2 regions of the Streptomyces sp. NPDC101152 genome follow, and region 1 is predicted to be linked to the other one. Evidence: riboswitches for the same ligand, from Rfam matches in the RefSeq annotation. Region 1 holds a riboswitch; the other holds the start of a gene.

What was found. A riboswitch is a leader RNA that binds a small molecule or an ion and turns the genes downstream of it on or off. The one in region 1 is predicted to bind ZMP and ZTP.
Region 2: another riboswitch for ZMP and ZTP. It lies ahead of ACIRVK_RS25825 (bifunctional 5,10-methylenetetrahydrofolate dehydrogenase/5,10-methenyltetrahydrofolate cyclohydrolase); the one in region 1 lies ahead of ACIRVK_RS30155 (glycine hydroxymethyltransferase).

Annotation. Positions count from the first base shown of each region.
Region 1 is NZ_JBIWPO010000029.1:16,219-31,421, reverse strand. It holds gene ACIRVK_RS30175 (2'-5' RNA ligase family protein) at 1-519, opposite strand, end outside; gene trpS (tryptophan--tRNA ligase) at 658-1,671, opposite strand; partial or broken gene ACIRVK_RS30165 (siderophore-interacting protein) at 1,761-1,870, shown strand; gene ACIRVK_RS30160 (hypothetical protein) at 2,085-2,774, shown strand; gene ACIRVK_RS30155 (glycine hydroxymethyltransferase) at 2,827-4,278, opposite strand; ZMP/ZTP riboswitch at 4,310-4,402, opposite strand; gene ACIRVK_RS30150 (DMT family transporter) at 4,565-5,431, shown strand; gene ACIRVK_RS30145 (DUF3050 domain-containing protein) at 5,450-5,560, opposite strand; partial or broken gene ACIRVK_RS30140 (hypothetical protein) at 5,726-6,227, shown strand; gene ACIRVK_RS30135 (chorismate-binding protein) at 6,257-8,461, shown strand; gene ACIRVK_RS30130 (AMP-binding protein) at 8,458-9,852, shown strand; gene ACIRVK_RS30125 (FAD-dependent oxidoreductase) at 9,849-11,021, shown strand; gene ACIRVK_RS30120 (aminotransferase class IV) at 11,035-11,838, shown strand; partial or broken gene ACIRVK_RS30115 (carboxymuconolactone decarboxylase family protein) at 11,906-12,249, opposite strand; gene ACIRVK_RS30110 (PLP-dependent aminotransferase family protein) at 12,334-13,722, opposite strand; gene ACIRVK_RS30105 (carboxymuconolactone decarboxylase family protein) at 13,770-14,276, shown strand; partial or broken gene ACIRVK_RS30100 (carboxymuconolactone decarboxylase family protein) at 14,315-14,720, shown strand; gene ACIRVK_RS30095 (isocitrate lyase/phosphoenolpyruvate mutase family protein) at 14,717-15,203, shown strand, end outside.
Region 2 is NZ_JBIWPO010000022.1:717-15,919, reverse strand. It holds gene ACIRVK_RS25895 (nickel-dependent hydrogenase large subunit) at 1-509, shown strand, start outside; gene ACIRVK_RS25890 (NifU family protein) at 502-1,059, shown strand; gene ACIRVK_RS25885 (DUF5947 family protein) at 1,056-1,652, shown strand; gene ACIRVK_RS25880 (hypothetical protein) at 1,695-1,901, shown strand; gene ACIRVK_RS25875 (hypothetical protein) at 1,925-2,110, shown strand; gene hypA (hydrogenase maturation nickel metallochaperone HypA) at 2,118-2,465, shown strand; gene hypE (hydrogenase expression/formation protein HypE) at 2,521-3,588, opposite strand; gene hypD (hydrogenase formation protein HypD) at 3,581-4,723, opposite strand; gene ACIRVK_RS25855 (HypC/HybG/HupF family hydrogenase formation chaperone) at 4,720-5,001, opposite strand; gene hypF (carbamoyltransferase HypF) at 5,005-7,344, opposite strand; gene hypB (hydrogenase nickel incorporation protein HypB) at 7,341-8,087, opposite strand; gene ACIRVK_RS25840 (hydrogenase maturation protease) at 8,139-8,735, opposite strand; gene ACIRVK_RS25835 (enoyl-CoA hydratase-related protein) at 8,732-10,450, opposite strand; gene ACIRVK_RS25830 (glycosyltransferase) at 10,577-11,812, opposite strand; gene ACIRVK_RS25825 (bifunctional 5,10-methylenetetrahydrofolate dehydrogenase/5,10-methenyltetrahydrofolate cyclohydrolase) at 11,909-12,757, opposite strand; ZMP/ZTP riboswitch at 12,783-12,866, opposite strand; gene ACIRVK_RS25820 (nuclear transport factor 2 family protein) at 12,936-13,301, opposite strand; gene ACIRVK_RS25815 (hypothetical protein) at 13,473-13,754, shown strand; gene ACIRVK_RS25810 (ABC transporter ATP-binding protein) at 13,784-15,203, opposite strand, start outside.

The sequences.
Region 1 (15,203 bases):
GCCGAAGGCGAACTCGCGGATCTTGCGCCATATGCCGTCCGCGCCCTGCTCGTAGAGGGCGAAGCCGGTGCAGGGCCAGTCGGCGTCGTAGTCGGCGAGTTCCTCGAAGGCGCGGTCCATGGCCGCCTCGTCGATGCCGTGCGCGACGGTGACGTGCGGGTGGTAGGGGAACTGCAGTTCGCGCGGGACGGGGCCGGAGGCGTCGCGGACCTGCTTCTGCAGCCAGGTGCACGCCTCGGCGCCCTCGGCCACGCGCACGTACACGACCGGCGACAGGGGCCGGAAGGTCCCGGTGCCGGACAGCCGCATCGGGAACGGCCGGCCGGCCGCGGCGACCTGGGTCAGATGCGCCTCGACGGCCGGCAGCGCGTCGCCGTCGATCTCGGTCGGCGGCAGCAGGGTGACGTGCGTGGGGATGCCGTGAGCAGCGGCGTCGCCGAAGCCCGCGCGCAGCTGCTGGAGCTGGCTGCCGTGTGGCTCCGGGACCGCGATCGACACGCCGATCGTTACGGTCCCCACGTCGTCTCCTGTCGTCGTGACGGATTTGTTCTCAGCCGTCCGGCTATCGACTGTACGGCCACGGCTGAGTTGTGGGCAGGCGCAAGGGTAGTGATGTGCGGCGCTCTGCCCGGTGGTCTGTCGGTGCGGCGGTGCCCGTCAGTGCTTGGCGGGCAGGAAGCCCACCTTGTCGTACGTCTGCGCAAGGGTCTCCGCGGCGACGGCGCGCGCCTTCTCGGCGCCCTTGGCGAGGATCGCGTCCAGGGTCTCCGGATCGTCCAGGTACTGCTGGGTGCGCTCCTTGAAGGGCGTCACGAACTCGACCATGACCTCGGCGAGGTCCGTCTTGAGCGCGCCGTACATCTTGCCCTCGTACGCCTGCTCCAGCTCGGCGATCGGCTGGCCGGTGAGGGTGGAGTAGATGGTGAGCAGGTTGCTGACGCCCGGCTTCTTCTCGGCGTCGTAGCGGATGACGGTGTCGGTGTCGGTGACCGCGCTCTTGACCTTCTTGGCGGTGGCCTTGGGGTCGTCGAGGAGGTTGATGAGGCCCTTCGGCGTGGACGCCGACTTGCTCATCTTGACCGTCGGGTCCTGCAGGTCGTAGATCTTCGCCGTCTCCTTGAGGATGTACGGCTTCGGGACCGTGAAGGTCTCGCCGAAGCGGCCGTTGAACCGCGTGGCGAGGTCACGGGTCAGCTCGACGTGCTGACGCTGGTCCTCGCCGACCGGCACCTCGTGCGCCTGGTACAGCAGGATGTCGGCGACCTGCAGGATGGGGTAGGTGAACAGGCCGACGGAGGCGCGGTCGGCGCCCTGCTTGGCGGACTTGTCCTTGAACTGGGTCATGCGGCTCGCCTCGCCGAAGCCGGTGAGGCAGTTCATGACCCAGGCCAGCTGGGCGTGCTCGGGGACGTGGCTCTGGACGAAGAGCGTGCAGCGATCGGGGTCGAGGCCGGCCGCGAGGAGCTGGGCGGCGGCGAGCCGGGTGTTGGCCCGCAGGTCGGCGGGGTCCTGCGGGATCGTGATCGCGTGCAGGTCGACGACCGTGTAGAACGCGTCGTGGGTCTCCTGCAGCGCCACCCACTGACGGACGGCGCCGAGGTAGTTGCCGAGGTGGAACGAGCCTGCGGTGGGCTGGATTCCGGAGAGCACGCGGGGTCGATCAGAGGCCATGTCCACCATTCTCTCAGGTCTGTCGAGCCGATCCGGAACCGGCGGGAAACAGGTGGGAACCGATCCGTCCTTGGCGGTGTGACAAGGGTGTGAGAACGCGGGAGGGTGGGGCCGCATCGTCGATGAGGCCGCGATGATCGCGCGGGTGCGCGCCGGAGAGCCGGAGGCGTACGCGGAGCTGGTGCGGGCCCACGGCGGAGGGCAACCGCTTCACCCGCGAGGTGCGACCGTCGGGGAAGTCGATCGAGGGGCGGTCGTCACAGGTGTCCGGTGCGTCGGGGCAGGCCGGGCTGTCCGGGCCGCACGGGCCCTCCGCCACGTAGTTCGCGAAGGGTGGGAGTGGCTCGGGCGGTGTACCAGAAGTGACGGGCGGCTCGGGTCGGGCCGCGGAGGATCCGACGGTGGGAGGACGGATGCGCGGGTGGACCGGCGGGGCTCGTGAACTGGCGGTTCTGGCAGGGGCGTTGGCGGTAGCGGTGTCGCTCACCGTGGTGGAGGCGGAGCCGGCGGCAGCCGTGCAGGCTCCGGACGTGGCGATGATCGTCGCGGGTGGCACAGGACGGACGACGGTGCTGCGGTCCGGTCAGCCGTCCTTCGCCCGCCTCTCGGCATTGCTGCAGCCGACCTACCAGAGGAGCGAGCGTGTACCGGAGGCCTGGGCCGAGGGGCGGTATCCGCCGGTGGTCTTCACGGTGGTCTGGGGGCTCTCGGGGGTGGGGGGCTGGCCGCAGACCGACCGGGCGCCAGGGGCGGACGTGGCCGTGGAGCGACAGGACCAACTGCTCGTCGGACCGGACGGCACCCCCTGGATACGCAGCGATCCCGCACCGGCCGTGCTGGACGACGACATCCGCTGGCACCGGGCGCCACGCTCCGTGTTCACGCAGCTTGAGCAGGCGAAGGTGCTGAGCGGACGGGGTGACGGGATGGCCGGCGCCGATCAGGGGAGAGGCGGCCGGGACGGCGTCTGGTGGGCGGTGCCGGGGATGGCCCTGGGGTGCGCGATCGGGGCAGGCGGGACGCTGCTGATACGCCGCGCGGCGGGCCGGCACGGAGCCGGACCGCCGCGGGAGGGGCCACGACAGGAGCTCATCGACCTCTGAGAGCCGATCTTCGGGAGCCGTGGATCCTTGACGACTCAAGAGTGGGCAGCGGTCAGCCCAGGTCGATCTCCGGGTACAGCGGGAAGCCGGCCACGAGGTCGGTGGCGCGGCGGGAGATCTCGTCCGCGATCTTCGGGTCGAGCACGTGCTGGGCCTTGGAGGGGGCGCCCGACTTGGTCGTGCCGGACTCCGTGGTGGTCAGGACCCGATCGATGAGGCCCGCGACCTCGTCCATCTCGGCGGTGCCCAGACCGCGCGTGGTCAGCGCCGGCGTACCGATGCGGATACCGGAGGTGTACCAGGCACCGTTCGGGTCGGCGGGGATGGCGTTGCGGTTGGTGACGATGCCGGACTCGAGGAGCGCGGCCTCGGCCTGGCGGCCGGTGAGGCCGTAGGAGGAGGCGACGTCGATCAGGTTGAGGTGGTTGTCGGTGCCCCCGGTGACGAGGGTGGCGCCGCGCCGCATCAGGCCTTCCGCCAGCGCCCGGGAGTTGTCGACGATGCGCTGGGCGTAGTCCTGGAAGGCGGGCTGCCGTGCCTCGGCGAGGGCGACGGCCTTGGCGGCCATGACGTGCGGGAGCGGGCCGCCGAGGACCATCGGGCAGCCGCGGTCGACCTGGTCCTTGAGGGAGTCGTCGCACAGGACCATGCCGCCGCGCGGACCGCGCAGCGACTTGTGGGTGGTGGTGGTGACGATCTGGGCGTGCGGGACCGGGTCGAAGTCGCCGGTCAGCACCTTGCCCGCGACCAGGCCGGCGAAGTGCGCCATGTCGACCATGAGGGTCGCCCCGACCTCGTCGGCGATCTCCCGCATGATCCGGAAGTTCACCAGCCGGGGGTAGGCGGAGTAGCCGGCGACGATGATGAGCGGCTTGAACTCGCGGGCGGACACCCGCAGCGCCTCGTAGTCGATCAGGCCGGTCGCCGGGTCGGTGCCGTAGGAACGCTGGTCGAACATCTTGCCGGAGATGTTCGGGCGGAAGCCGTGGGTGAGGTGGCCGCCGGCGTCCAGGGACATGCCGAGCATCCGCTGGTTGCCGAAGGCGCTGCGCAGTTCGGCCCAGTCCGCCTCGGTGAGGTCGTTGACCTGGCGCACGCCGGCCTTCTCCAGGGCGGGCGCCTCGACGCGCTGGGCGAGGACGGACCAGAAGGCGACGAGGTTGGCGTCGATGCCGGAGTGTGGCTGGACGTAGGCGTGGCGGGCGCCGAAGAGTTCCCTGGCGTGCTCGGCGGCGAGGGACTCGACGGTGTCGACGTTGCGACAGCCGGCGTAGAAGCGGCGGCCGACGGTGCCCTCGGCGTACTTGTCGCTGAACCAGTTGCCCATCGCGAGGAGCGTGGCCGGCGAGGCGTAGTTCTCGGAGGCGATCAGCTTGAGCATCTCGCGCTGGTCGGCGACCTCCTGGCCGATGGCGTCGGCCACCCGCGGCTCCACGGCGCGGATCACGTCGAGGGCGGCGCGGAAGGCGGTGGACTCGGTGGAGAGGGGCTGCTGCTCGGGCATGAGGACCTCCGGACGTTGCGTTCAGCGTTCACGGTTCGGCCCAGGCGCACGGCACTCCATCGCTCACTGCGGGCCGCTCCCCGATGGTCGGTCCCATCCCAGCGCGCCAGTCACGGCCCGCCGGTCAGCCTACCGGGCGCGCCGCGGACCCGAGATCCCGCGTCCACCATGCGAGCGACGATCAGCGGACCGCGTGGGGCAGGAAGCGGGCGTACAGCGGTGAGAGTGGGGACCCGGGCGGTCCGTTGTCAGCCCCCTCCCCTACAGTCCCTTTGTGATCTTTGGCATGGTGTGCGCGCTCGGCGCGGCGGTCTGTTTCGGTACGGGGACGGTGTTGCAGGCGGTCGCCGCGCGGGCGGCCACCACCGGCGGCGGTGGGGAGGCCGCACTGCTGCTGCGGGCGCTGCGGCAGTGGCGGTATCTGGCCGGCCTCGCGCTGGACGGGTTGGGATTCCTGCTGCAGATCGTGGCACTGCGCTCGATCCCCATCTACGCGGTCGCGGCGGCCCTGGCGTCCAGCCTGGCGGTGACGGGGGTGGTCGCGGCGCGGCTGCTGCAGGTACGGCTGAGCCGGGTGGAGTGGGCCGCGGTCGGCGTGGTGTGCGCCGGGCTCGCGATGCTGGGGCTCGCGTCCGGAGCGGAGGGCAACCGCCAGGGCCCCACGGCCCTGAAGTGGACGATGCTCGCGATCGCGCTCGCCGTGCTGGCCCTCGGGCTGTTGGGCGGGCGGTGGTCCGGGCGAGGGCGGGCGCTGGCGCTCGGGCTGGGGGCCGGGTTCGGGTTCGGGGTCGTCGAGGTGGCGGTACGGCTGATCGATTCGCTCGCACCGGTGAGGCTCCTGGGCAATCCGGCGACGTACGCCCTGGTGCTCGGCGGGGGCGCCGCGTTCCTGCTGCTCACCTCGGCGTTGCAGCGCGGCTCGGTGACCACGGCCACGGCCGGGATGGTGATCGGCGAGACGATCGGTCCTGCGCTGGTGGGGGTGGTCTGGCTCGGCGACCGCACCCGCGACGGGCTCGCCTGGCTCGCGGTCCTGGGATTCCTCGTCGCAGTGGCGGGCGCACTGGCCCTGGCACGGTTCGGAGAGGCCCCGGAGGCGGCAGCGGACACGTCACCGTCGAACGACACACTGAAGAAGCCCACGGGGGCGTGACGGGCCAAGGGCCGCCGCTCACGCCAGTGCTTCGGCGACCATCTGCAGGGACATGAGGTCCCACACCGCGAAGACATGGTGCGCCATGAAAGTGGTGAGGTCCTCGCAGCTTTTCATTCGCTGGTAAATCGGGTGCGTGGTGACTTCCTTTCCGCGGACTCGATCACGGAATGGGCAAGCGCTTCACGGAATTCCGGAGAAGTTACTCCAAGTACGGTTCCCCACCACACCCAAGGCGCCCGAAAGACTGATAAAGAGTCACGTTCCGGACACTCGAAAAACCGTCATTGAAAATTGAACGCCGTGTGGAGATCCTGCGTACCATGTGGCGTGAGCAGCAATCCCGTCACCGTGGCCTATCACGTGGTGCCGGGCCGTGAGGCCGACTTCCACTCGTGGGGGTGGGCGCTGCCGGCCGTCGGCGCCCAGCAGTCGGGCTTCCTGGGGGTGGCGTTCTTGTCGACCGAGAGGCGGAGTGGCATGTGGTCTATCGCTTCGCCAGCGAGGTGTGGTTCGACTCTCAGACCGCCGCGCCGAAGGCACCTGCCGCGCCACCGAAAGGGAAACTCTGGTTCATCAACATGAGTGCCGTTTTTCCACTGTTCCCCTGTTCAATTTGCTCGTCATTCCCTATCTCGGCGGACTCGATCCGCTCGTCCGCACACTGCTGTTGTGCCTGTGTGTGACGGCCCTCGTCACCTGGATTCTCATGCAACGGCTCCAGCGTTTCTCCAAGAGATGGCTGTATCCGGCGCTCCAGGCGTTGCGCGGACGGAACAAAAGACGGACCGCGTAGGTCCGGCACGGAAAAAGGGAGGTGGGCGGGTGAAGACCCTGCTCATCGACAATTACGACTCGTACACCTACAACCTGTTCCAGCTGATCGCCGAGGTCAACGGCGAGGAACCGGTCGTGGCCGTGAACGACGTCGCGAACAGAATTCCCGATCTTGTGGGGTACCTCGCGGAATTCGACAATGTGGTGGTGTCACCGGGGCCCTGGCACCCGGCCGAGCCCCGGGACTTCGGGCTCAGTGCCACCGTGCTCGCCGAGTCCACGATCCCCGTGCTGGGCGTCTGTCTGGGCCACCAGGGCGTCGCGCTCGGGGAGCAGGGCCGCGTGGCGCCCGCCCCGCAGCCCCGGCACGGGCATCTGTCCCAGGTCCGGCACGACGGACGGGAGCTGTTCCGCGGGCTGCCGCAGGGGTTCACCGCCGTGCGCTACCACTCGCTGGCGGTTCACGAGCCGCTCCCGGAGACGCTGGAGGCCACCGCCTGGGCCGAGGACGGCGTGCTGATGGGGCTCAGGCACCGCAGCCGGCCCCTGTGGGGGGTGCAGTTCCACCCGGAGTCCGTGCTGACCGAGTACGGCTACCGCATGCTCGTCAACTTCCGTAATCTCACGGCGCAGCGGGCCCGCAAGCCGCGGACGAAGAACACCGCCGTCACGCCGGACGCGGCGGCGATCCCCCGGCCCATGACCGCCATCCCCCGCCCGCGCCGCGCCACGCCGGCCTACCGGCTGCACACCCGGCGCATCTCCGGCGCGGTCGACGCGGAGGCGGCGTTCACGCGGCTGTACGGCGCGTCGCCGCGGGCCTTCTGGCTGGACAGTTCCCTGGTCGAGGAGGGTCTGTCGCGGTTCTCGTTCTTCGGGGACGACAGCGGGCCGCTGGCGGAGTTCGTCCGGTACGACGTCGGCAGCGGCCGCTGTGAGATCGAGCGGGCCGGGCGGCCGACGCGCAAGGTCACCGCGAGCGTCTTCGACTACCTCAGGCGGCAGTTGACCAGCCGCCGGGTGGACGGGACGGGGCTGCCGTTCGACTTCACCGGCGGCTATGTCGGCTACTTCGGCTACGAGACGAAGGCCGACTGCGGGTCGCCGAACCGGCACGCCTCCGACGTGCCGGACGCCTGCTGGCTGTTCGCGGACCGGATCGTCGCCGTGGACCATCTCAAGCGGTTCACCTACGCGGTCTGTCTGGCCGAGGACACCCCGCAAGCCGCCCGGGAGGCGGAGGACTGGCTGGGGAGCGCGCTGGCGCAGCTGAGCTGCGTCGCCGCCGACCCCGGCCCGGCACCGCTGCCCGCGCCCACCGAGCCCGATCTCGGGGCCGCCGAGCCCTGGCTGGTGCGGGACCGGGCGACCTACCTCGCGGACGTCGAGGCCTGCCTGCGGGAGCTGCGCAAGGGCACCAGCTACGAGATATGCCTGACGAACGCGGCGCGGTTACCCGCTCCGCCGGACGCGTTCGACTTCTACCGGGTGCTGCGGCGGGTGAACCCGGCGCCGTACGCGGCGTTCCTGCGGTTCGGGGACGTCGACGTGGCCGGTTCCTCCCCGGAGCGGTTCCTGCGGATCACCCGGGACGGTGTCGCCGAGGCCCGGCCCGTCAAGGGCACCGCGCCCCGGGGCGAGGGGCCGGAGGACGACGCCCGGCTGCGGGACGCGCCGGCGGCTGACGCCAAGACCCGCGCCGAGAACCTGATGATCGTCGACCTGCTCCGCAACGACCTCGGCCGGGTGTGCCGGACCGGCTCGGTACGGGTGACGCGGCTGATGGCCACGGAGACGTACGCGACCGTGCACCAGCTGGTGTCCACCGTCGAGGGACGACTGCGGGAGGGCACGGACGCGGTGGACTGCGTGCGGGCCTGCTTCCCCGGCGGCTCGATGACCGGCGCGCCCAAGCTGCGCACGCTGGAGATCACCGACTCCCTGGAGACGGAGGCCCGGGGCGTGTACTCCGGTGCCCTCGGCTATCTGGGGTGCAGCGGGGGCGCCGATCTCAGCATCGTCATCCGGACGGCCGTGCTCGCCGACGGAATGATGCGACTGGGCGCCGGGGGCGCGATCGTGCTGGACTCCGATCCGGTCGCCGAGTACGACGAGATGCTGCTGAAGACCGCGGCCCCGATGCGGGCCCTGCACCTGCACACCGCGGACCGGATCCGTGAGCAGCGGCAGCACACCACGGCCCGTGCCGACGCCCGCCAGGAGCGCACGGCGAGCGAGGAGCCGGTGCGATGACGACTCCGCAGAGCACGCTGACGCCCGCCGACTTCGACGCACCCGGCAACCTTGCCGCACCGCTCGCCGGGCTCGCCGACTGGCGCGACTGGACCGACCGGCCGGCCTTCCACCAGGGGCACCGCTCCTGGACCCATGGCCAGGTGCACGCGCTGGCGGCGAAGGCGGCGACGGTGCTCGCCGGGCACGGGGTGCGGCCCGGGGACCGGGTGGTGCTGGCGCTGCCCGACGGGATCGCGTGGGTGACGGCGTTCCTCGCCACCGCCCGCCTCGGCGCCGTCGCCGTCCTGGTCAACCCCGAACTCCCCGCCGCCGACCACGCGTTCATGACCGCGGACACCGAGGCCGTGCTGTGTGTGACGGGACCGGGTCTGGAGGACCGCTTCACCGGCCGGGCACGGCTCGACGCCGACCAGCTCCTCGCGCTCGCCGCCACCGCCGGCCCGGCCCCCGCCCACCCGGTCGACGCGCACGCGCCGCTGTACGTGCAGTACACCTCCGGCACCACGGGCCGTCCCAAGGGCGTGGTGCACACGCACGGCGACCCGAAGACGTATCACGACCTCGTGGGGCGGCGCTTGCTGCGGATCACCCGGGACGACGTCACCCTGTCGGTGTCGAAGCTGTACTTCGCCTACGGCTTCGGCAACGCCTTCGTCTTCCCCCTCTTCTCCGGCTCCTCCGCGGTGCTGGTGGACCGGCGTCCGACTCCGGCCGCCGTCGACGAACTGGTCGCCCGGCACCGGGTGACAGTGCTGTACTCGGGGCCCTCCGCCTTCGCCGCGCTGGTGTCCGACCGCGGCAGCGGGCACGGGGCCTGCTTCGCGTCCGTACGGGCCGCGGTGTCGGCCGGCGAGGGGCTGCCGGAGGAACTCGGCAGGCAGGTCACCGAGCTGCTCGGGGCGCCGGTGCTTGAGCAGATCGGCTCCACCGAGGCCGGTCACGCCTTCTGCGGCAACGGCTTCGAGCACAACCACCCGGGCACCGCCGGGCGGCCCGTGCCCGGCTTCGAGGTGGAGCTGCGCGACCGCGCGGGCCGGCCGGTCCCGGACGGCACCGAGGGCGAACTGTGGGTGCGCGGACCGACGGTCACCCCCGGCTACCTCAACCGGCCCGAGGAGACGGCCCGCACCCTGGTGGGCGGCTGGCTCGCCACGCACGACCGGGCCGTACGCGAACCGGACGGCGCCTACCGGCACCTGGGCCGCGCCGACGACATGGAGATGGTCGGCGGGATCACCGTCTCCCCGCCGGAGGTGGAAGCGGTGCTGCGCACCCACCCGGCGGTGCAGGAGGTCGCCGTCGTGGCCGTCACCGACGGCACCGGCGTCGGCCGGCTGCGCGCCTTCGGGGAGATCAGCCGGATGCTGACCGAGGGCGCACGCGCGTGAATCCGGTCGTGGTGGTCGGTGCCGGACCGGTGGGGCTGTCGGCGGCGCTCGGACTGCGGGCGCGCGGGCTGCCGGTCGTGCTGCTGGAGGCGGACGCCGAGGACCGTGAACGGCCGGGCAGCCGGGCCCTGTTCGTGCACCGGGAGACGCTCGCGCTGCTCGACGGAATGCTGCCGGGACTGGCCGGGGAGATCACGGCGTACGGCCGCACCTGGGAGACGAAGCGGACCCTGTACCGGGGGCGCGAGGTGTACTCCCGCACCTTTCCGCCCCCGTCCGGTCCGCCGCCCTTCACCAGCCTGCGCCAGGTGGACACCGAGCGCTTCCTGCGTGCGGCGTGCGAGCGGGCCGGTGTGCGGTTCGTGTGGGGGGCGCGGGTGATCGGCGTCGCCACGACGCCCGCCGACGCGCGGCTGACCTGCGCGGACGGGCGGGAGTGGGACTGCGGGTACGTCGTCGCCGCCGACGGGGCCCGCTCGGCGGTACGGCGCGGGCTGGGCATCCCGATGGAGGGCGAGCGGGGCCAGGGTTTCCATGTGGTCGTCGACGTGGCGGACGCCGAGGCCGCTGAGGCCGCGCGGGTCTTCCACTACGAGCATCCGGGCGTCGGCGGGCGCAGTGTGATGCGGGTGCCGTTCGCCGGGGGCTTCCAGGTGGACCTGCAGTGCCGGGACGACGACGCCCAGGAGGACTTCGGGACCCGGGAGGCGGTACGGCGGTGGCTGCCGGCGGTCGTGGGCGCGGGGTACGCCGAGCGGATCCTGTGGGTTGCGACGTACCGCTTCCTGCGGATGGTGGCGGCCTCCTTCACCGACGCGCACCGGCGGGTGCTGCTCGTCGGGGAGGCGGCGCACCTCTTCCCGCCGTTCGGGGCGCGCGGGATGAACAGCGGTATCGCGGACGCGGCGGCGGCAGCGGAGGCGGTCGCCGCGGGTACGGCGGACGCGGTCGCCGCCTTCGCCGAGGTGCGGCGGGCCGCCGGGCTGTTCAACAGCGCCGCCGCCCAGCGGGCCCTGGACCATCTGCGGCCCCGGCGCCGGATCGTGCGCGCCAGGCAGCGCGCGGCGGCGGCCCTCGCGCCGGTGCTGCCGTGGTGCGGGGCATGGCTGGAACACGCGCCGTACGGGCCGCGGAACGAAGCGCCGGCGATCGCCGGCGGGAAGTACTGAGGAAGGGGTGACTGTGACCCAACCGGTCATCGCCGAGGGACTGTTGGCGTGGACGCCGGCGGGTGGGCTGACGCCGGCCGGCGAGCCCGGCGGACGGTTGCTCGTCGCCGACTCCTGGCTGGTGCGGGACGGCAGGGTGCGCGGCTTCGACCGGCACCGGGAGCGGTTCCTGCGGGCCTGCGGAGAGGTCGGCGGGCCACCGCTCAGACGGCTGCTGGAGTTCTGGCGGGACGTGACCGACGCGCTGCCGCGTACGGGCGAGTGGTTTCCGCGGGTCGAACTCGCCCCCGGCGGAAGGGAGTTGCGGCTGCTCCTGCGGCACGCGCCGGCCCTGGGGAGCGGTGTACGGGTCTGGGCCACGGGCCAGTCCGATCCGCGGATCGTGCCCCGCCGCAAGGGACCGGACCTGGACACCCTGGCCCGGGTGCGCCGACGCGCCGCCGGGGCGGGCGCCGACGAGACGGTGCTGGTCGCACCGTCCGGTGTGGTGCTGGAGGCGGCCACCGCGAGCGTGCTGTGGTGGGAGGACGACACCCTGTGCCTGCCCCCGCCCCAACTGCCCGTGCTGCCCGGCGTCACCGTCGCCCTGCTCCAGGAACGGGCCCGGCGCGAAGGCGTCCGCGTCGCCCACCGCAGCCGGACCGTGGCGGAACTGGACGGCCGCGAGGTGTGGCTCGTCAACGCGCTGCACGGAATCCGCCCGGTGACGGGCTGGACCGGCGGCCCGATCCACGCGGCCCCCGCGACCCACGCCCCTGAATGGCGGAAGTGGCTGGACGACATCATGGAGCCGCTGCCGGAAAATTCAGCCGCATAAGAGCCACAGGGATACGGGCATCGACGCCCATCGCCGATGCCCGTATTCGGTGTTGTTCTTGTGCGGATATTCTCGCTGCTATTTCTGCGCCGATGCGGTTGCAGGCGTTGTGACCGTGGCCGCCCAGATGAGGGCCGCGATCTGGTTCTCGTCGAAGACCTCCGCGGCCTCCGCGTAGACGGCGTCCGGCACCCGGCCGTCGTGGACCAGGGTCACGGCCTCGGTCAACGCCAGGGCCGCGCGCTCGTGTGCCGTGAAGAAGGGGGTCTCCCGCCAGGCGTTCAGGGCGTAGATCCGCTGCTCGGTCCCGCCGTCGGCGCGCGCGTCGTTGGTGTGCATGTCGAGGCAGAACGCGCAACCGTTGATCTGCGAGGCGCGGATCCGGATCAGTTCCAGTAGTTCCGGTTCCACCTAGGCCTCCCGGGCCGCGAAAACGGCGGCGGCGTGTCCGCGCCTCCGTATTCATGAACGGGAAACACGTCAATGACGACGGCGTTATTCGGGCAGTGCCGCGCACAGGGCGTCCAGCGCGCCCGACCAGGCGTGGTCCGGCGGTGTCCCGTACCCGACGACCAGCGCGTCGCGCCGTTCGACGGTCGCGTCCGGGTGCTGGAAGCGCTGCAGCCCGTGCACCGCGAGGCCCTGCCAGGCCGCGGCCCGCAGGACCGCCTGCTCGGTGCCCGGCGGCAGCCGCAGCACGACGTGCAGGCCGGCCGCGATGCCCGTGGCGCGGACCTGCGGGGCGCTGCGTGCGACCTGGGCCACCAGCGCGTCGCGGCGGCGCCGGTAGCGCAGCCGGACGGCGCGCACATGGCGGTCGTAGGCACCGGAGGTGATGAACTCGGCGAGGGTCAACTGGTCCAGCGCCCCGCAGGTGTCCACCCCGCCCTTCGCGCGCGCCGCCTCCCGCAGCAGCCCGGGCGGCAGCACCAGCCAGGCCAGCCGGAGGCCGGGGGCGAGGGACTTGCTGGCGGTGCCCATGTACACCACGTGGTCGGGGTCGAGGCCCTGGAGCGCGCCGACGGGCTGGCGGTCGTAGCGGAACTCGCCGTCGTAGTCGTCCTCGATCACCACGCCGCCGGTGCGGCGGGCCCAGTCGACGACCGCGGCCCGGCGGTCGCGGTGCAGGGTGCCGCCCATCGGGAACTGGTGGGCGGGGGTGAGCAGGACGGCGTCCTGGTCCCGCAACTCCCCCGGGTCCGTGCCGCGTTCGTCGAACGGCAGCGGCACGGTGCGCAGACCGGCGTCGGCCAGCAGGTCCCAGTGGACGAAGAGGCCGTACGACTCCACGGCCACCGTGGTGCCGCCGCGGGCCCGCAGTACGGCGGCGAGGAGGCGCAGGCCGTGCGAGATGCCGGCGCAGATCAGGATGCGGTCGGGGTCGGCGCGGACGCCCCGGGCCCGGGAGAGGTAGCCGGCCAGGGCGGTGCGCAGTTCGGTGCGGCCGCGCGGGTCGCCGTAGTCGAGAGCCCGGTTAGGGGCGGCGGCGAGGGCGCGGCGGGCGGCCCTCAGCCACTCGGCGCGCGGGAACGAGGCGAGGTCGGGCAGGCCCGGGACCAGGTCGTAGGAGGGGCTGCTCGGGACGCGGGGCCGGGGCGGGGACGCGGACGGCGGGCTGACCGTGCGGTCGGCCACGCGGGTGCCGGAACCCTGGCGTGCGGTGAGCCAGCCCTCCGCGACCAGGTCGGCGTAGGCCTCGGCGACCGTGTTGCGGGCGATGCCGAGGTCGGCGGCGAGGCTGCGGGAGGAGGGCAGGCGGGTGCCGGGGGCGAGGCGGCCGGTGCGGACGGCCTCGCGCAGGGCGTCGGTCAGTCCGCGCCGCACGCCCGGCCCCGACGGCTCCAGGTGCAGGTCGACTCCCAGAGTGGCCCAGGTTTTCGCCATGGAAATGGACCATACTCCTGGGCTGCCTCGCTTCTAGGCTCGAGGACATGACCACGGAACCGAGCACTGACACCACGGAGTACGCCCCCGAGCGACCCGCCCGCCTGCGCTGGGCGGAGCACGCGCCCGAGGTCTACAGGGCGATGCTCCGCCTGGAGACCGCCGCCAGGAAGGGCCTGGACCCCCGGCTGTACGAGCTGGTGAAGATCCGGGCCTCGCAGATCAACCACTGCGCGTTCTGCCTGGACATGCACACCAAGGACGCGCTCGCGGCGGGTGAGAGCGTCGAGCGGATCGTCCAGCTGAGCGCCTGGGAGGAGTCGAAGCACTTCTACACGGAGAAGGAGCTCGCGGCGATCGAGCTGACCGAGGCGGTCACCGTCCTGACCGACGGCTTCGTGCCCGACGAGGTGTACGACCACGCCGCCAAGCACTTCGAGGAGGCGGAGCTCGCGCAGCTGATCGCCGCGATCACGGCGATCAACGCGTGGAACCGGTTCGGCGTGAGCACCCGGATGGCGCCCGGCCACTACACGCCCGGGCAGCACGGGTGAGCCGGACGCAGGTCCTGGACCGCGCCGTCGGACAGGCCATGTCGGCGCTCAGCGCGGCCGCCAAGAAGGGGATCGGCGACCCCGCCCTCGCCGAACTGGTCGTCATCCGGGCCTCGCAGCTCAACCACTGCGCGTTCTGCCTCGACATGCACCTCGCGATCGCCCGCGAGCACGGGGTGGGCGAGCAGCAGCTGGACCTGCTGGCCACCTGGGAGGAGGCCGGGGACGAGGTCTTCGACCAGCGGGAGCGAGCCGCGCTGGCGCTGACGGAGGCGATCACGGTGTTGACTGGGGGCTTCGTACCGGACGCGGTGTACGACAGGGCTGCCGAGCACTTCGACGAGGGCCGGCTCGCCCATCTCATCGGTCTGGTCGTCGCCATCAACAACTGGAACCGGGTGATGGGTCAGCCGCCGGATCCCGCCGGGAGGGTACACACCATGAGCAAGGTCGAGGTCTTCCGCGCCCTGCACCGGGGCCGCCTCCCGGACGATCCCCTGGTGCTGCCGGGCCCGTGGGACGCGGTCAGCGCGCGGACACTCGAGGAGGCAGGGTTCCCGGCGCTCGCCACGCCCAGCGCGGGCATCGCGGCCTCCCTCGGGTACGAGGACGGGGCGACCCCGGCCGACGAGATGTTCGCCGCGGTGGCGCGCGTCTGCCGGGCCGTGGAGGTACCCGTGTCGGCCGACGTCGAGGACGGGTACGGGCTGGCACCGAAGGAGTTGGTGGAGCGGCTGCTGGAGGCCGGGGCGGTGGGGTGCAACCTGGAGGACTCGCAGGACGGCGTCCTCAAGGACGCGCGCCGGCACGCGGACTGGCTGGCCGAGGTGCGGTACGCGGCCGGCGACCAGCTGTTCGTCAACGCCCGCGTCGACACGTTCTCCCACGGCGACGGCGATCCCGAACGGGCCATCGAGCGGGCCGCGT
Region 2 (15,203 bases), on a different contig from region 1:
CGACCCTGGAGTGGCGCATCCCGAAGTGGAGCAACACCATCGAACGGGACCGCGCCCGTCCGTACTTCGTCGCCTACGCGGCCGCCATGGCCCTGCAGTTCCTGGAAGAGGCGATGGGACTGGTGCGGGCCGGCGACACCAAGGTGTTCGAGAACTTCGAGGTGCCCGACGAGGCGATCGGCTGCGGCTTCCACGAGGCGGTGCGCGGTGTCCTCTCCCACCACCTGGTGATCAAGGACAAGAAGATCGCCAACTACCACCCGTACCCGCCCACCCCGTGGAACGCCAGCCCCCGCGACAAGTTCGGCACCCCCGGCCCGTACGAGGACGCCGTCCAGGGGCAGCCGATCTTCGAGGAGAACGGACCGGACGACTTCAAGGGCGTCGACATCATGCGGACCGTGCGCAGCTTCGACCCCTGTCTGCCGTGCGGGGTGCACATGTACGTCGGCAAGGGCAAGACGCTGACCACCCTGCACTCGCCGACCTACGGCGCGAACCATGGCTGAGCCCGGGGCCGTCGAACGCCTCGCGGACCCGGCGGTGGAGTCCCGGCTCGCCCGCCTCGACCAGGTGCTGGAAGGGCTCGAGTCCGCCCCGGGCCCGACCACCCGCTCCGCGACCGAGGCGGTCCGGCTGCTCACCGAGGTCTACGGCGAGGCACTGGCCCGGGTCATGGACCACGCGGACGCGCAGCTGTCCGAACGCCTGGCCGACGACGAGCTGCTGGGGCACCTCCTGGTACTGCACGGGATCCACCCGGAGCCCGTCGAGCGCCGGGCGGCCCGCGCGGTCGAACGGCTGCGCCCCGCCGTCCGGGAGCGCGGCGGCGATGTGGAGTGGGCCGGCGTGGACGGAGAGGTGGGCCGCGTGCGGCTGACGACGACGGGCGGGGGCTGCGGCTCCGGCTGCGGTGGCGGAACGGGCGATGTGACCGCCGCGGTGCGGGAGGCGGTGCTCGCCGTCGCTCCGGAGCTGACGGCCGTGGAGCCGGTGCCGGCACCCGCGCCGGCGGCCTTCGTACCGCTGACCACGCTCACCCGCCGGGGCACACCGTGACCACGGACGGCGCGCTCGCCCGTCTCATCCGCTCCGCCGCCGACCGGACCGAGGCTGCGGAGGCGGAGCGGTGCGACCTGTGCGCCGCGCCGGTGCCCGACGAGCACCCCCACCTCTACGACACCGCGGAAGAACAGATCTGCTGCGCCTGCGGCCCCTGCTCGGTGCTGTTCGCCGACGGGAGTGCCGGCGAGGGGCGCTACCGGCTCGTCCCCCGCAGGCGGATCCGCCTGCCCCGGGTGGACACTGAGGTCCTGGGCGTGCCGGTCGGCCTGGTCTTCTTCGTACCGAGGGCCGACGGCACGGTCACCGCCGAGGGCCCGAGCCCGGCCGGGGCCATGCGGTGGGAGGTCGACGCGGAGGCCTGGCAGCGGCTGGCCGCGGCGTGTCCGCAGCTGGCCTCCGTGGAACCCGAGGTGGAGGCACTGCTCGTGAACACCGTCCACGGCAACGACCACCACTGGATCGTCCCCGTCGACGACTGCTACCGGATGATCGCCGTCGTACGCCGGGAATGGCGGGGACTGTCCGGTGGCGGCCGTATCTGGCCCGCCGTCGAGCGGTTCTTCGAGGGCCTCACCGAGCGGCCATGAGCCCGCCCTCCGCGGCGCGGAGGCGAGGAAGGAGAGCACCCCATGGGCAGCATCAGGGTCGGCCGACCCCAGGCCAAGCCCGACTCGACCAGGCACGTGTCCGGCATGCACCAGGGCAACACCGGGCCGTACGAGCATCAGACCGGGCATCACGGGGACGGCACCGCCGACGCGCGCCGCTCCACCGGGATCCATTGGAAGCGGCACGACGCCCTGCTGGACGTCATGCCGAACATCCCGCCGGGATGAGGAACGGACAGCAGGGAGCCGGAATGAAGGTCCAACGAAGAGGGAGCGCGCAGGACGCGACGTCGGGACGGCGGTTGCTGATGGCCGAGGCCGTCCTGGCCGGGGCGGTCGCCCTGGCGTTGTTCGTGCGGGAGCTGCCGAGCCTCAGGCGCGAGATGCGGATCTACCGGATGGCCGGCGGCCTGCGCGCGGGCCACCGGTATCCGTGAGCCGCCCGTGCACGAGTTGTCGATCGCGACCGCGATCATCGAGCGGGCCGACGAACTGGCCCGGGCGGACGGGACGGTCGCCGTCTCGGCGGTGACCGTCCGGGTCGGGGAGCTGTCGGGAGTCGTCCCCGACGCCCTGGACTTCGCCTTCGAAGTGGCCCGGGACGGCACGGCCCTCGCCGCTGCCCGGCTCGTGGTCGAGCAGGTCCCCGCGCGGGCCTACTGCGACCCGTGCGCCGAGGAGTTCCCGGTGGGCATGCCCCCGTTCTTCTGGTGCCCGCGCTGCGACCGGCCCTCCACCGAGCTGCGCAGCGGCCGGGAACTGGAGATCACCGGGATCGAGGCCCGTCACTGACGCCAGTGGGCCCCGCCGACCTTGATGGATCGGCGGGGCCCACTGGCGTCCGGAGTCAGCAGATACGCGGCAACTGCTCCCCCAGCGGCAGGTCCACCACCCGGGTGCCGCCGAGTCCGGTCGCGACCACGACCATGCCGGGATGGTCGGCCACGCACTCACCGATCAGCGTGGCCCCGGCACCCTGCGGGTGGGCGCGCATCGCCGCGAGGACCTCCTCCGCCTGCGCCGGGGGTACGAAGGCGACCAGGCGGCCCTCGTTGGCGACGTAGAGCGGGTCGAGCCCGAGGAAGCCGCAGGCGTTCGCGACGGCGTCCGGTACCGGAATCGCGCGCTCCCGCAGCCGGACACCGGTTCCGGAGGCGCGGGCGATCTCGTTGAGGGACGCGCCCAGACCGCCGCGGGTGGGGTCGCGCAGGACATGGATGTCCGAGGTGACCGCGAGCATGGAGGCGACCAGGTCCGCCAGCGGCGCCGTGTCGCTGGCCAGCTCGACCCCGAACTCCAGCCCTTCGCGGACGCTCATGATCGCCACCCCGTGCAGTCCGATCGGCCCGCTGACGATGACGGCGTCACCGGGCCGCGCCCGCTGGGGCCGGATGTCCACCCCGTCCGGGACGAGCCCCACTCCGGCGGTGGTGACGTACACGCCGTCACCGTGCCCGGACTCGACCACCTTGGTGTCGCCCGTGGCGATGGTGACCCCGGCGGAATCGGCCGCGGCCCCCATGGCCCGCGCGATCCGCTCTACCACACTCAGCTCCACGCCCTCCTCCAGCACGAAGGCGGCCGACAGGCAGGCCGGCCGGGCTCCGCTCATCGCGAGGTCGTTGACGGTGCCGTTGACCGCGAGGTCGCCGAGACTGCCGCCGGGGAAGAACAACGGTCTGACCACATAGGAGTCGGTGGAGAACGCCAGCCGGGCGCCGCCCAGTTCGAGGACGGCGGAGTCGGCGAGCGCGGCGAGGGTGGCGTTGCCGTACGCGGGGGTGAAGACCTGCTCCATCAGCTCCGCCGACAGCGCTCCGCCACCGCCGTGCCCCATGACCACCACCGGCTGGTCGCGCAGGGGGGCTGGGCAGGTCCAGTTCGCGGGGTCGACGGTTTCGGCGAGTTCAGCCAACGGGGTTCATCTCCTTGTCCGCTGCCCCGGCCGCCTGCGGCGTCGCGGCGTTCATCCGGCGGTACAGGTAGTACGCGGCACAGGCGCCCTCGCTGGAGACCATGGTGGCGCCGAGCGGGGTGCGCGGGGTGCAGGTGGTGCCGAACGCGGCGCACTCGGTCGGCTTGATCAGCCCCTGCAGCACCTCGCCCGCGCGGCACTCGGCGGGCTCCTCGGTGCGGATGTCGGTGACGTCGAAGCGGTGCTCGGCGTCGTACGCGCGGAAGGCGTCGGACAGCCGCCAGCCGCTGCCGGGGATGGGGCCGATGCCGCGCCAGTTCCGGTCGGTGACCTCGAACACCTCCTCGATCATGCGTACGGCGGCCGGGTTACCGTCCTCGCGCACCGCACGCGGGTAGGCGTTCTCCACCCGGTGCTCCCCGCGCTCGAGTTGGCGCACCGCGCGGCGGATGCCCTCGAGGATGTCCAGGGGTTCGAAGCCGGTCACCACGAGCGGAACGCCGAACCGCTCGGCCAGTTCCGGGTACTCGGCCAGGCCCATCACGCTGCACACGTGGCCGGCGGCCAGGAAGCCCTGCACCCGGCAGGAGGGCGCCGTCATGATGGCCTCGACGGCCGGGGGCACCCGGACGTGCGACACCAGGAGGCTGAAGTTGGTCAGGCCCAGGCGGCGCGCCTGGTGCACGGCCATCGCGTTGGCGGGGGCCGTGGTCTCGAAGCCGATGGCGAAGAACACCACTTCCCGGTCGGGGTTGCGGCGGGCCAGCTCCAGTGCGTCCAGTGGTGAGTAGACCACCCGGACGTCGCCGCCCTCGCCCTTGACGCGGAACAGGTCCCGGCCGGTGCCCGGCACCCGGAGCATGTCGCCGAAGGAGCAGAAGATGACCTCGGGCCGTGAGGCGATCTCCAGTGCCTTGTCGATGACCTCCAGCGGGGTGACGCACACCGGACAGCCGGGGCCGTGGATCAACTCCACTTGTTCGGGAAGGAGTTGGTCGATGCCGTGGCGGATGATGGAGTGGGTCTGGCCGCCGCACACCTCCATCAGGGCCCAGGGCCGGGTGACGGTGGCGCGGATCTCCTCCAGCAGCCGCCGCGCCAGAGCTGGGTCGTTGAACTCGTCGATGTACTTCACGCGGTTCCCGCCTCCTTCGCCGCCTGCTCCCAGGCGTCACCGAACTCCTCCTCCAGCAGCCCCAGTTCCTCGAAGAGCCGCAGGGAGGCCAGGGCCGATTCCTCGTCCAGGCGCTGGAGCGCGAACCCGACGTGGACGATGACGTACTCACCCACCCGCACGTCCGACACGTACTCCAGACACGCCTGTTTCTGCACACCGCCGAAGTCGATCAGCCCGGTGAGCGGGTCGGCACTGTCGTCGATCGAGACGACCTTGCCGGGCACTGCCAAACACATGGGTCACTCCTCCTGTCGTTCGTGCGCAGCGACCACGAGTTGCCCGAGGGCCAAACCGCCGTCGTTCGGGGGGACTTCGCCGTGCCGCAGCACCGTGAAGCCGTCCTGGGTGAGCAGCCGCGAGCACTCCTCCTCCAGCAGCGCGTTGGCGAAGACCCCGCCGCTGAGGGCGACGGTCGCCACGCCGGTCTCGCGGCGCGCCCGCCGGCAGATCTCCGCCGCGGCCCGTGCGACACCGCGGTGGAAACGCGCGGCGAGCACGGGGACCGGTGTGCCGCGCCGCAGGTCGGCGACGAGTGCACCGAGTACGGGTGCCGGGTCGCACGCGCCGCAGGCAAGACCGAAGGTGTACGCCGTGGTGTCGGCGTCCCCGGCCGCGGCGGCCGCGGCCTCCAGCTCCAGGGCTGCCTGGGCCTCGTATCCCGTCCGGTGACACACGCCGACCAGGGACGAGACCGCGTCGAAGAGCCGGCCCATGCTGGAGGTCGCCACGCAGGCGACTCCGCGCGTCAACTGCCGTCCCAGCATGCTCAGTTCGGCCGGTGAGCAGGCGGTGACGCAGGGCAGGTCGTCGTCCCATGCCAGTCCCGCGGCCCACAGCCGGGCCAGGGCCAGCCGGCACGGGTTGGCGACCCCCGCGTCACCGCCGGGCAGCGGCGCCGGGGTGAGGTGGGCGAAGCGCCGGTGGCCCGTGTAGTCGGCGAGCAGGAACTCGCCGCCCCAGACGGTGCCGTCGTCGCCGTAGCCCGTGCCGTCGAAAGCCACGCCGATCACGGGTGCGGTGCCGTCGAGGCCGTGCTCGGCCATCGCGGAGGCGATGTGCGCGTGGTGGTGCTGGACGAACACGGATGCGGGCAGGGGCAGTTGGGCGGCACGGCGGCGGGCCCAGCGGGAAGAGTGGTAGCCGGGGTGCCGGTCGGCCGCGACGAGCTCGGGGGTGACGCCGCTCAGCTGCCGCATGTGCGTCTCCGCGTGCTGGGCGGCCTCCAGTGTGGTCAGGTCGCCCATGTCCCCGATGTGCGGGCCGAGCCAGGCCTGGTCGCCCTCGCCGAGGCACAGCGCGTTCTTGAGGTCGCCGCCCACCGCGAGCGCGGGCCGCACGGCGACCGGCAGACGCAGCGGGCGGGGCACGTACCCGCGGGACCGGCGCAGGACCTGTTCGGTGCCGTCGGCGCGCACCCGCAGCAGCGAGTCGTCGCACGGAGAGGCGATGACCCGGTCGTGCGCGAGCCAGGCGTCGGCGAGCCCGTCGAGGCGGGCCAGCGCCTCCTCGTCGTCCGTGACGATGGGCTCGCCCGACCGGTTGCCGCTCGTCATGACCAGCACGCGAGGGCCGGGCGGATCACCGGGCAGCCCGAACAGCAGCGTGTGGACGGGGGTGTAGGGCAGCATCACACCGAGGTGCGGGCTGCCCGGGCAGACGCCGGGAGCGAGCCCCGGGTGCGCGGCCTGCTCGCGGCGGCGCAGCAGGACGATGGGGCGCCGTGGACCGGTGAGGGCGGTCCGCTCGGCGCAGGAGACCTCGGCGATCCGCTCCACGGTGCCGAGGTCCGCGCACATCACCGCGAACGGCTTGCCGCCGCGTTCCTTCCGGGCGCGCAGCGTGTCGACGGCCCGGGCATCGGTGGCGTCGCAGGCCAGGTGGTAGCCGCCGAGGCCCTTGACGGCGAGGATCCGCCCGGCCGCGAGCAGGTCCCGGGCCGCCGCCAGGGCCTCGCCGTCCCGTGCGGGGCGCAGACCGCTGCCCGACGCGGGAACGAGGCGCAGTCGGGGGCCGCAGTCCGGGCAGGCGACGGGCTGGGCGTGGAAGCGGCGGTCGCCGGGGTCGCCGTACTCCCGGGCGCAGGCGGGGCACATCGGGAAGCCGGTCATCGTGGTGAGTGCCCTGTCGTAGGGCATCCCGGTGGCGATGGTGAAGCGGGGGCCGCAGTGGGTGCAGGTGACGAACGGGTGCCGGTGGCGTCGGTCGGCCGGGTCGGCCAGCTCCCGCAGGCAGTCGGCGCAGGTGGCGGTGTCGGGCGGGAGCTGGGTACGGCCCGTGGAGTGTTCGGTGGCCCGGATGGTGAAGGAGTCGTCGGCGCCGGTGGCGGGCAGGTCCTCGACGCCGACGCCGGAGACGGTGGCCAGGGGCGGGGGCTCGGTGGCCAGCCGGTCGCAGAAACGGGCGATCCCTTCCGGCAGACCTTCCACCTCGATGAGCACACCGCTCGCCGTGTTGCTCACGTATCCGGACAAGGCGAGGTCGGTCGCCAGGCGGTGCACGAACGGGCGGAAGCCCACACCCTGCACGGTGCCGCGCACGGTGACGCGGCGGCGCACCGCCTGCGCGGCGGGCGCGGTCACGAGACGCGGACCGTGAGGCCGGGGTCCTTCTGCCCGTGCTCGTGGCCGTGGGGATGCGGCGCGAGAGGCGGACGGTGCACGGGGGCGCCGTCCCGGGCGGCGAGCACCCTCTCCAGTACGGTGCCGACGCCGTCCCCGTCACGGGCGCAGGACCGTACCACCTCCACCCCGGGGTTCACCCGCTGCACGTGGGCGAGGAAGGCGGCCTCGTCGAAACCGGCGGCTTCGGCCAGGTCGGTCTTGGTCAGCACGACCAGGTGGGCGGTGCCGAAGGCCGTGGGGTACTTCAGCGGCTTGTCCTCGCCCTCCGTCACCGCCATGAGCACGATGCGCAGGCTCTCGCCGAGGTCGTAGGAGGCCGGGCAGACGAGATTGCCGACGTTCTCGACGAACAGCACGGCGGTGTCCTCGGGCAGCCAGTCGCGCACATGGGTGCTGAGCTGCCGGGCCTCCAGATGGCACAGCCCGTCGGTGAGCAGCTGTTTCACCGGTGCCCCGGAACGGGCCAGCCGCCGGGCGTCGTTCTCGGTCGCCAGGTCGGCGGTGAGAGCGGCCACCGGGACGCCCCGCTCCAGTGCCAGGGCCAGGACCCGTCCGAGCAGTTCCGTCTTTCCGCTGCCCGGGCTGGACAGGAGGTTGACGACGCCGACCCCCCGCCGGGCCAGTTCCTCGCGCAGGCTCGCGGCCAGGCCGTCGTTCTTCGCCAGAACGGCTCGGGTGACGTCCTCCATGGACTCGCACATGGGCGGTGCTCCTCGCGGTCGGTGTGGGGGAGGGACCGGGATGCCGGTGCGTCACCGATCCTCGACGCCGCCGGTCACCGACAGCGGGAGCACGGCCGCGGACGGGCCCGTGGATTCGTCCGGGCGGCTCAACGCAGGTGTGGCTGCGGGGTCGGCGAGCAGTACCGGGACCAACGTGTGCAGGGCCTCGACGGCTCGCTCGACCGCGTCGCGGACCGTCGCGCTGATGCCCGGGGTGATGTCCTCGTCGCCGCTCGGGCGCAGCTCGGGCTCGCAGGCGAGGACGAGGACGCGGGGCAGTGGCTCGTCGCCGAGGTGGGCGGCCAGTGCCAGCACCTTCGCCGGATCCATGCCGTGCGCCTCGGGCGGGGCTACACCCTCGCCGCCGTCCGGGAGGTCCGGCTCGATCAGCGACAGGGTGCCCGGCCTGTGGCCCCTGGCGGCCGCGTCGACGAGGACGGCGGTGTCGTAGCCCTCCAGCAGCTCGTACGCGAGATCCAGGCCGCGGATGCCGAAGTCCCGCACCCGCACCTCGGCGGGCAGCGGCCGACGCTCCAGGGCGCGGATCACCTCGGGGCCGAAGGCGTCGTCGGCGAGGAAGATGTTGCCGACGCCCGCCACCAGCAGACGGGTCCCGGGCCGGGTCACCGGTCACCCCCGCCGACCGGCTCGCCGACCGGGGCCAGCGGCCGGGCCGAGCCGCCCGGCACCTTGCGCACGAAGGCCGAGCGCAGGGCGTGGTACGGGGCCCGTGCGTCGAAGAAGATGGCGCGCATCCGGGCGAGTTCGGCCCGCCGGTGGTCGGCGAGCGGTCGTCGTTCCTCGTCCGCCCGGCGGGTCGCGGTCTTCGCGGCGATTAGCCGCGCGAGGTCCGGGTCGCCGGCGAGCGCGGTCGCCAGGTTCTCGACCTCGGAGGCGAACCCCTGGACCGGAACCGGCACCAGACGGTCCACCATCCCCAGTCGTGCGGCGCTCGTGGCGCTCACCGGCAGTGCCTGCTCCGTCAGCCGCCGCGCGGTCTCGGCTCCGACGCGGCGCGGCAGCGTGTACGTCCAGAACTCCGACCCGTACAGGCCCATCCGCCGGTAATGCGGATTGAGGACCGTGCCCGTGCGGCACCACACCTGGTCGGCGGCCAGGGCGAGCATGACGCCACCGGCCGCCGCGTTGCCGCCGAGCGCCGCCACCACCAGGCGGTCGGTGGTGCGCAGCACCGCCTCGACCAGGTCGTCCATGGCGTTGAGGTTGGACCAGGACTCGCCCGCCGGGTCGGCGGCCGCCTCGATGACGTTCAGGTGGATGCCGTTGGAGAAGAAGTCACGGGACCCGCCGAGCACCAGGACCCGGGTGGGGCGGGTCAGTGCGTGCCGGTAGGCGGTGAGCAGCCTGCGGCAGTGGTCGGTGCTCATCGCCCCGCCGGGGAAGGAGAACGACAGGAAGCCGACGTCGCCGTGCTGCCGGTACCGGATGTCCGTCCAGGTGCTCCGGCCCGGGGGCAGCTCGAGCGGGGCCGTGACCTCCGGCAGCGAGGGAACACCGAAAGTGGCGAGTACGGAGGCCGCGGGACGGCGGAACGGCGCGGGGTCGCCGGAGTTCTTACGGGGCCGCAGTTCCGGAATCCACACCGCGCCGTCCCGGGTGGCCCGGCAGACCGTCCCGGCACGCGTCGCGAGCAGTTCCCCGGGGTGTCCGCGCAACTGGTCCTCGGGGTGGCCGCCGTGCAGGAAGACCTCGTGGCCGAGGAGTTCGTCGAGGACGCCGGGCTGCGAGTCGGCCCCGCGGAGCTTGCGCAGCACCGTCGCGGTGTCGTCGTTCTCCCAGTCGATCCGGCGCCGCTCCTGGCGGAAGTAGTCGCGCCACACGACGCGGACGGAGGGATCGCTCTGCGGCTGCGGCTTGAACGACCCCTCGCCGTACCGCCGTACCGCCAGCAGGACGGCGGCCGAGGCGGCGTCGGAGGCCTCGTTGCGGTACAGGTCGCTCTTGCCGGCCGGCGCCGTCGCGAAGGACTCGAAGGCCCACACGTCGCCCGCGTCCATGCCCGCCTCCGCCTGGAGCACCGTCACCCCCCACTGGGGCGTGTCCTCGGCCACGGCCCAGTCCAGGGAGGACGGGCCGCGGTCGCCGGGTGGCCCCGGGTGCACGATGAGGCAGGTGTGGGCCCGCCAGACGTCCTCCGGCAGCGCTGTCTTCAGCATCGGAGCGATGATCAGCTCCGGGCGCGCCTCGTGCACGGCGGTCCTGATCGCTTCGGCGCCGTGCGAGGCGAGAACGACCTCGACCCGGTGCCCTTCGTCGGACAGTTCCGCGTACACACGCTGGGACAGGCTGTTGAACGCGCTGGCGACGAGCAAGATGTCCATGACGCGGCATGGTCGTCGGTTTATGGGAGGGCGAGAAGGACCCGTGCGGCGATTCGTCGTCCTGAGCGGTCGGTCTTCCTCCATCCGGAGCGCATCCGAGGTTCTCGAACGCCTCGCTCTCCTCGTTCAGCCCACCGTGCCGCAGCGACGGACCGCCGTCAGCACCGGAGCCACCCCGTCCTCCTCGCGGATGCCCGCCCCGAGGACGGCGGCGCGCCGCGCGAACGCCGGGTCGCGGGTGGCCCGCATCAGGGCGGTGGCCAGGGTGTCGGTCGTCAGGCGGCGCAGCGGAAGCGCCCGTGGGGCGACGCCCAGGGCGACCAGGCGGGCGGACCAGAACCCCTCGTCGAACTGGATCGGGACCGGTACCGCCGGTACGCCGGCGCGCAGGGCCGCCGCCGTGGTGCCCGCGCCCGCGTGGTGCACCACGGCGGCCATGCGGGGGAAGAGCACCGCATGGGGGACCTCGTCGATCGTCAGCATGTCGGTGTCGCTCGCTTCGAGACCGGCCCAGCCGCGCTGGATCACGCCCCGCAGCCCGGCCCGGCGCAGAGCGCGCACGACGGCCCTGCTCAGCCGCTCGGGGTCCGGAACGGTCGCGCTGCCCAGGCCGACGTAAACCGGCGGCGGCCCCGCGTCGAGGAAGTCCCGCAACGCGGAGGGGAGTTGGGTGTCGCGGTCGTACGGCCACCAGTAGCCGGCCACGGTGAGGCCCGCCCGCCAGTCGCCGGGGCGCGGTACCACCAACTCGCTGAAGCCGTGCAGCACGGGCCGCGCCTGCCGTTCCCGGGCCCGCCAGGCCGCGGTGGCGTTCGCAGGGGGCAGCCCCAGCCGCTGCCGTACAGCCGGCAGCGCCCCGGCGAAGACCTGCTCCACGGCCAGGGTCACCCCGTGCCCGGCGATCCGGTTACCCACGGCTCCCAGCGAGCGGTCTCCGAGCATGGGCGGCCCGAACTCCCTTGTCGGGGCGAGCGGTTGGAGGGGCACGTCCAGGCAGGGCAGGGACAGGCCCTCGGCGATGGTGTGGCCGAGCGGGCTCACCGAACCGGACAGCAGCAGCAGGTCGCTCGACCGGGCGGCCGCCACGAGGTCGTCCGCCATCCGGCCGACCAGGGCCCGCGCCATCGCGACCACCCGGACCAGCTTGCCCACCCCGGTCGCGCTGCGATGCAGCCCGCGTCCCCGTGATGACTCCAGCTCGGCCCGTGGGTCGACGGGCAGGGGATGGAAGCGGACGCCCGAACCGGCCACCAGCGGCTCGAACCGGGCGTGGGTGACCAGGGTGACCTCGTGCCCGGCACGGACGAGGCCGTACCCGAGGCCCGTGTAGGGGGCCACGTCGCCCCGGGATCCCGCCGTCATGATCGCTACGCGCACGACGGTCAGTATGACGCCGTGTCAGGTCCTACGGCGACAACGACCCGTGCGCGACGACCACTTCAACGGTGTCGGCGCCGATCACACCCCGAGCTGCCGGGCGGCGGCGTCGACGGTCTGCTCGAGCAGCGTGGCGATCGTCATCGGACCGACGCCGCCCGGCACCGGGGTGATCAACCCGGCACGCTCCACGGCGGAGTCGAAGTCGACGTCACCCACGTTGCCGGGGTTGTAACCGGCGTCGACCACGACGGCGCCGGGCTTGATGTCCGCGCCCCGGATCAGCCGCGGTCGCCCGACGGCCGCCACCACGATGTCCGCCTCGCCCACCACCGACGCCAGATCGGTGGTGCGCGAGTGGCAGTACGTCACCGTCGCGTCGCGGGCGAGCAGCAGCATGCCGACGGGCTTGCCGAGGATCGCGCTGCGGCCCGCCACGACGGCCCGCTTGCCGGTCGGGTCGACGTCGTACTCGTCGAGCAGCCGCATGATCCCGCCGGGAGTGCAGGAGACGAAGCCTGGCAGGCCGAAGCTCATCGTGGCGAACGAGGCGAAGGTGACGCCGTCGACGTCCTTCTCGGGCGCGATCGCCTCGAACGCGGCGCGCTCGTCGATGTGTTCGCCCACCGGATGCTGCAGGAGGATGCCGTGGACCGAGGGGTCGGTGGAGAGGTCGCGCAGTGTGCCGACGAGTTCCTCGGTGGTCGTGGCGGCGGGCAGTGCCACGTTCCGGGACGTGATGCCGGCCTTGTGGCAGCGGTTCTGCTTCATGCGGACGTAGGTGACGGAGGCCGGGTCCTCGCCGACCAGAACCGTCGCGAGACAGGGTGCCGTCCCGGTGCGCACGGTGAGGTCCGCCGCCCTCTTCGCGGTGTCCTCGACGATGCGGCGGGCGAGTGCCGTGCCGTCCATGAGCCGGGCCTGCGACATGTGATCCACTCCTGGGCTGGTGTGACCGGATCGCCCAGGCGCACGGCATCGACTCTGCGGGGCCGCTCCCCGGTGGTGCTCCACCTCAGCGCCAGTCACGGCCCGCCATGAGCGTAACCGGTCAGCGCGAGGGCCCGGGCCGCGTGCGACGTGACCCGGACCCCCGCGGCCACGGCCGCTACTCGTCCCAGGCCTGGATCAGGATCTCCTCGGCGATCTTCCCGTCCCGCAGCGTGATCATCGACTCCGCCAGGACCCGGGTGCCGTCCGAGTACTGGCACGACTGGCTGTAGGCGGCGTGGTCGCCCTGGATGATGCACTGGCCGACCTTGTGCGTCATGTCCCGGCTGTAGATGTCCTCGAACAGGGCGCCTATCTCGTCACGCCCGCGCAGAATCTTCGGTTGGCTCGGCTGGGTGTTGCGGTCCACGATGCGCACTTGCGCGTCGTCCGCGTAGAGCGACAGCAGGTCTGCCGCCGTGTGTCCCTCGACGCCCTTGCGCAGGGTGTCGGCGTTGAAGCTGGTGCTTGCCGCGGTGCCCATGGTGACCTCCTTCGAGGGCCGCGACCCGGTGAGGAGCGGGCCGCGAAGGCCTCACCTCCGAGCCTCCTCCGCCCCGGCGGGCTCGGCAAGCGCAGCGGGCGCGCCCCGCCTGACGGGCGAGGGGGAGCGGCCGACCGTGTCCGGCCGGGGGACGGTGGCGTTGCTGAAGACATGATCTCAACACCGCGTATCGTCGCCGCCGTCGGTCTCGCTGCGGGCCTCACCGGCCTCGCCGCGCCGCTGGCGAACGCCGCCGACGCGACGGCGCCGGACGCGGGCAGAGTCAACCCGATGGCCACGCTCGACTCGCTCACCGCGAGTGACCTGCCCGTGGAGCGCAAGGCGGAGCTGCTGCGGTCGTCCGCGCAGCTGCAGCAGCTCAACCGGCTCAACGACCTCGGCCGACTGCACCAGATCACCGACCTGGCCGCCCCCGTGACCGGCCTGCTCTGAGCGTTCGAGTAGCCCGCACCGCCCCTCGCTCAGGTGGCCGTGGCCAGGAACTGCGTGGCCGCCAGTTCCGCGTACAGCGGGTCGGCGGCTACCAGTTCGCGGTGGGTGCCGACGGCGCGGACCCGGCCCGCGTCCATGACGACGATCCGGTCGGCCATCGTCACCGTGGACAGCCGGTGGGCGACGACGAGGACCGTCGTCGTACGGGCGACGTCGGCGACGGTGTCGCGCAGGGCCGCCTCGTTCACGGCGTCCAGCTGCGAGGTCGCCTCGTCGAGCAGCAGCAGGCGGGGGCGGCGCAGCAGCGCGCGGGCGATGGCGACCCGCTGCCGCTCGCCGCCGGAGAGCTTGGTGCCGCGGTGCCCCACCAGTGTGTCGAGCCCCTTGGGCAGCCGGGCGACCAGCCCGTCGAGGCGGGTCGTCTTGAGCACGTGCGTGAGCATGGCCTCGTCCGCCTCCGGGTTGCCGAGCCGCAGGTTGTCCCGCAACGACCCCGACAGCACCGGCGCGTCCTGCTCCACGTAGCCGATCGCCGCGCGCAGCCGGGGCAGTTCCCAGTCGGCGAGGTCGCGGCCGTCCAGGGAGATCGTCCCGGACTCGGGGTCGTAGAACCGCTCGATGAGCGAGAACACCGTGGTCTTGCCCGCGCCGGACGGGCCGACGAAGGCCGTCATGCCCCGCGCCGGCACGTCGAAGGTCACGCCGTGGTGGACGTACGGCAGGTCGTCGGCGTACCGGAAGCGGACCTCGTCGAAGGCGAGAGCGGCCGGTGCGGCGCCGGTCTCGGGCAACGGGGCGGGCCGGGCCACGGGTTCGGCGGGCAGGGCCAGCGCCTCCTGGATGCGGGCCAGGGCGGCGGTGCCCGTCTGGTACTGCGTGATCGCGCCGACCACCTGCTGGATCGGCGACATCAGGTAGAAGACGTACAGCAGGAACGCGACCAGGGTGCCGACCTGGATGGCGCCGGTCGCCACCCGCGCCCCGCCCACCGCGAGGACGGTGATGAAGGCGATCTGCATGGCGAGTCCGGCCGTGTTGCCCGCGGCGGCCGACCACTTGGCGGCCCGTACGCTCTGCCGCCACGACTCCTCCGCCGCCTCGTGCAGCGTCCGCTCCTCCCGGTGCTCGGCGCCGGACGCCTTCACCGTCCGCAGCGCGCCGAGGATCCGTTCCAGCGAGGCGCCCATCGCACCGACCGCGTTCTGCGCCTGACGGCTCGCCCTGTTGATGCGCGGCACGATCACACCGAGCACCGTGCCCGCACCGAGGATCACCGCCAGGGTGACCCCGAGCAGCACCGGGTCCACCAGGCCCATCATCACGACGGTCGCGACCAGCGTGAGCCCGCCCGTCCCGAGGCCGACCAGGGAGTCGGTGGTGACCTCGCGCAGCAGGGTGGTGTCCGAGGTGATGCGGGCCATCAGGTCGCCCGGTTCGCTGCGGTCGACC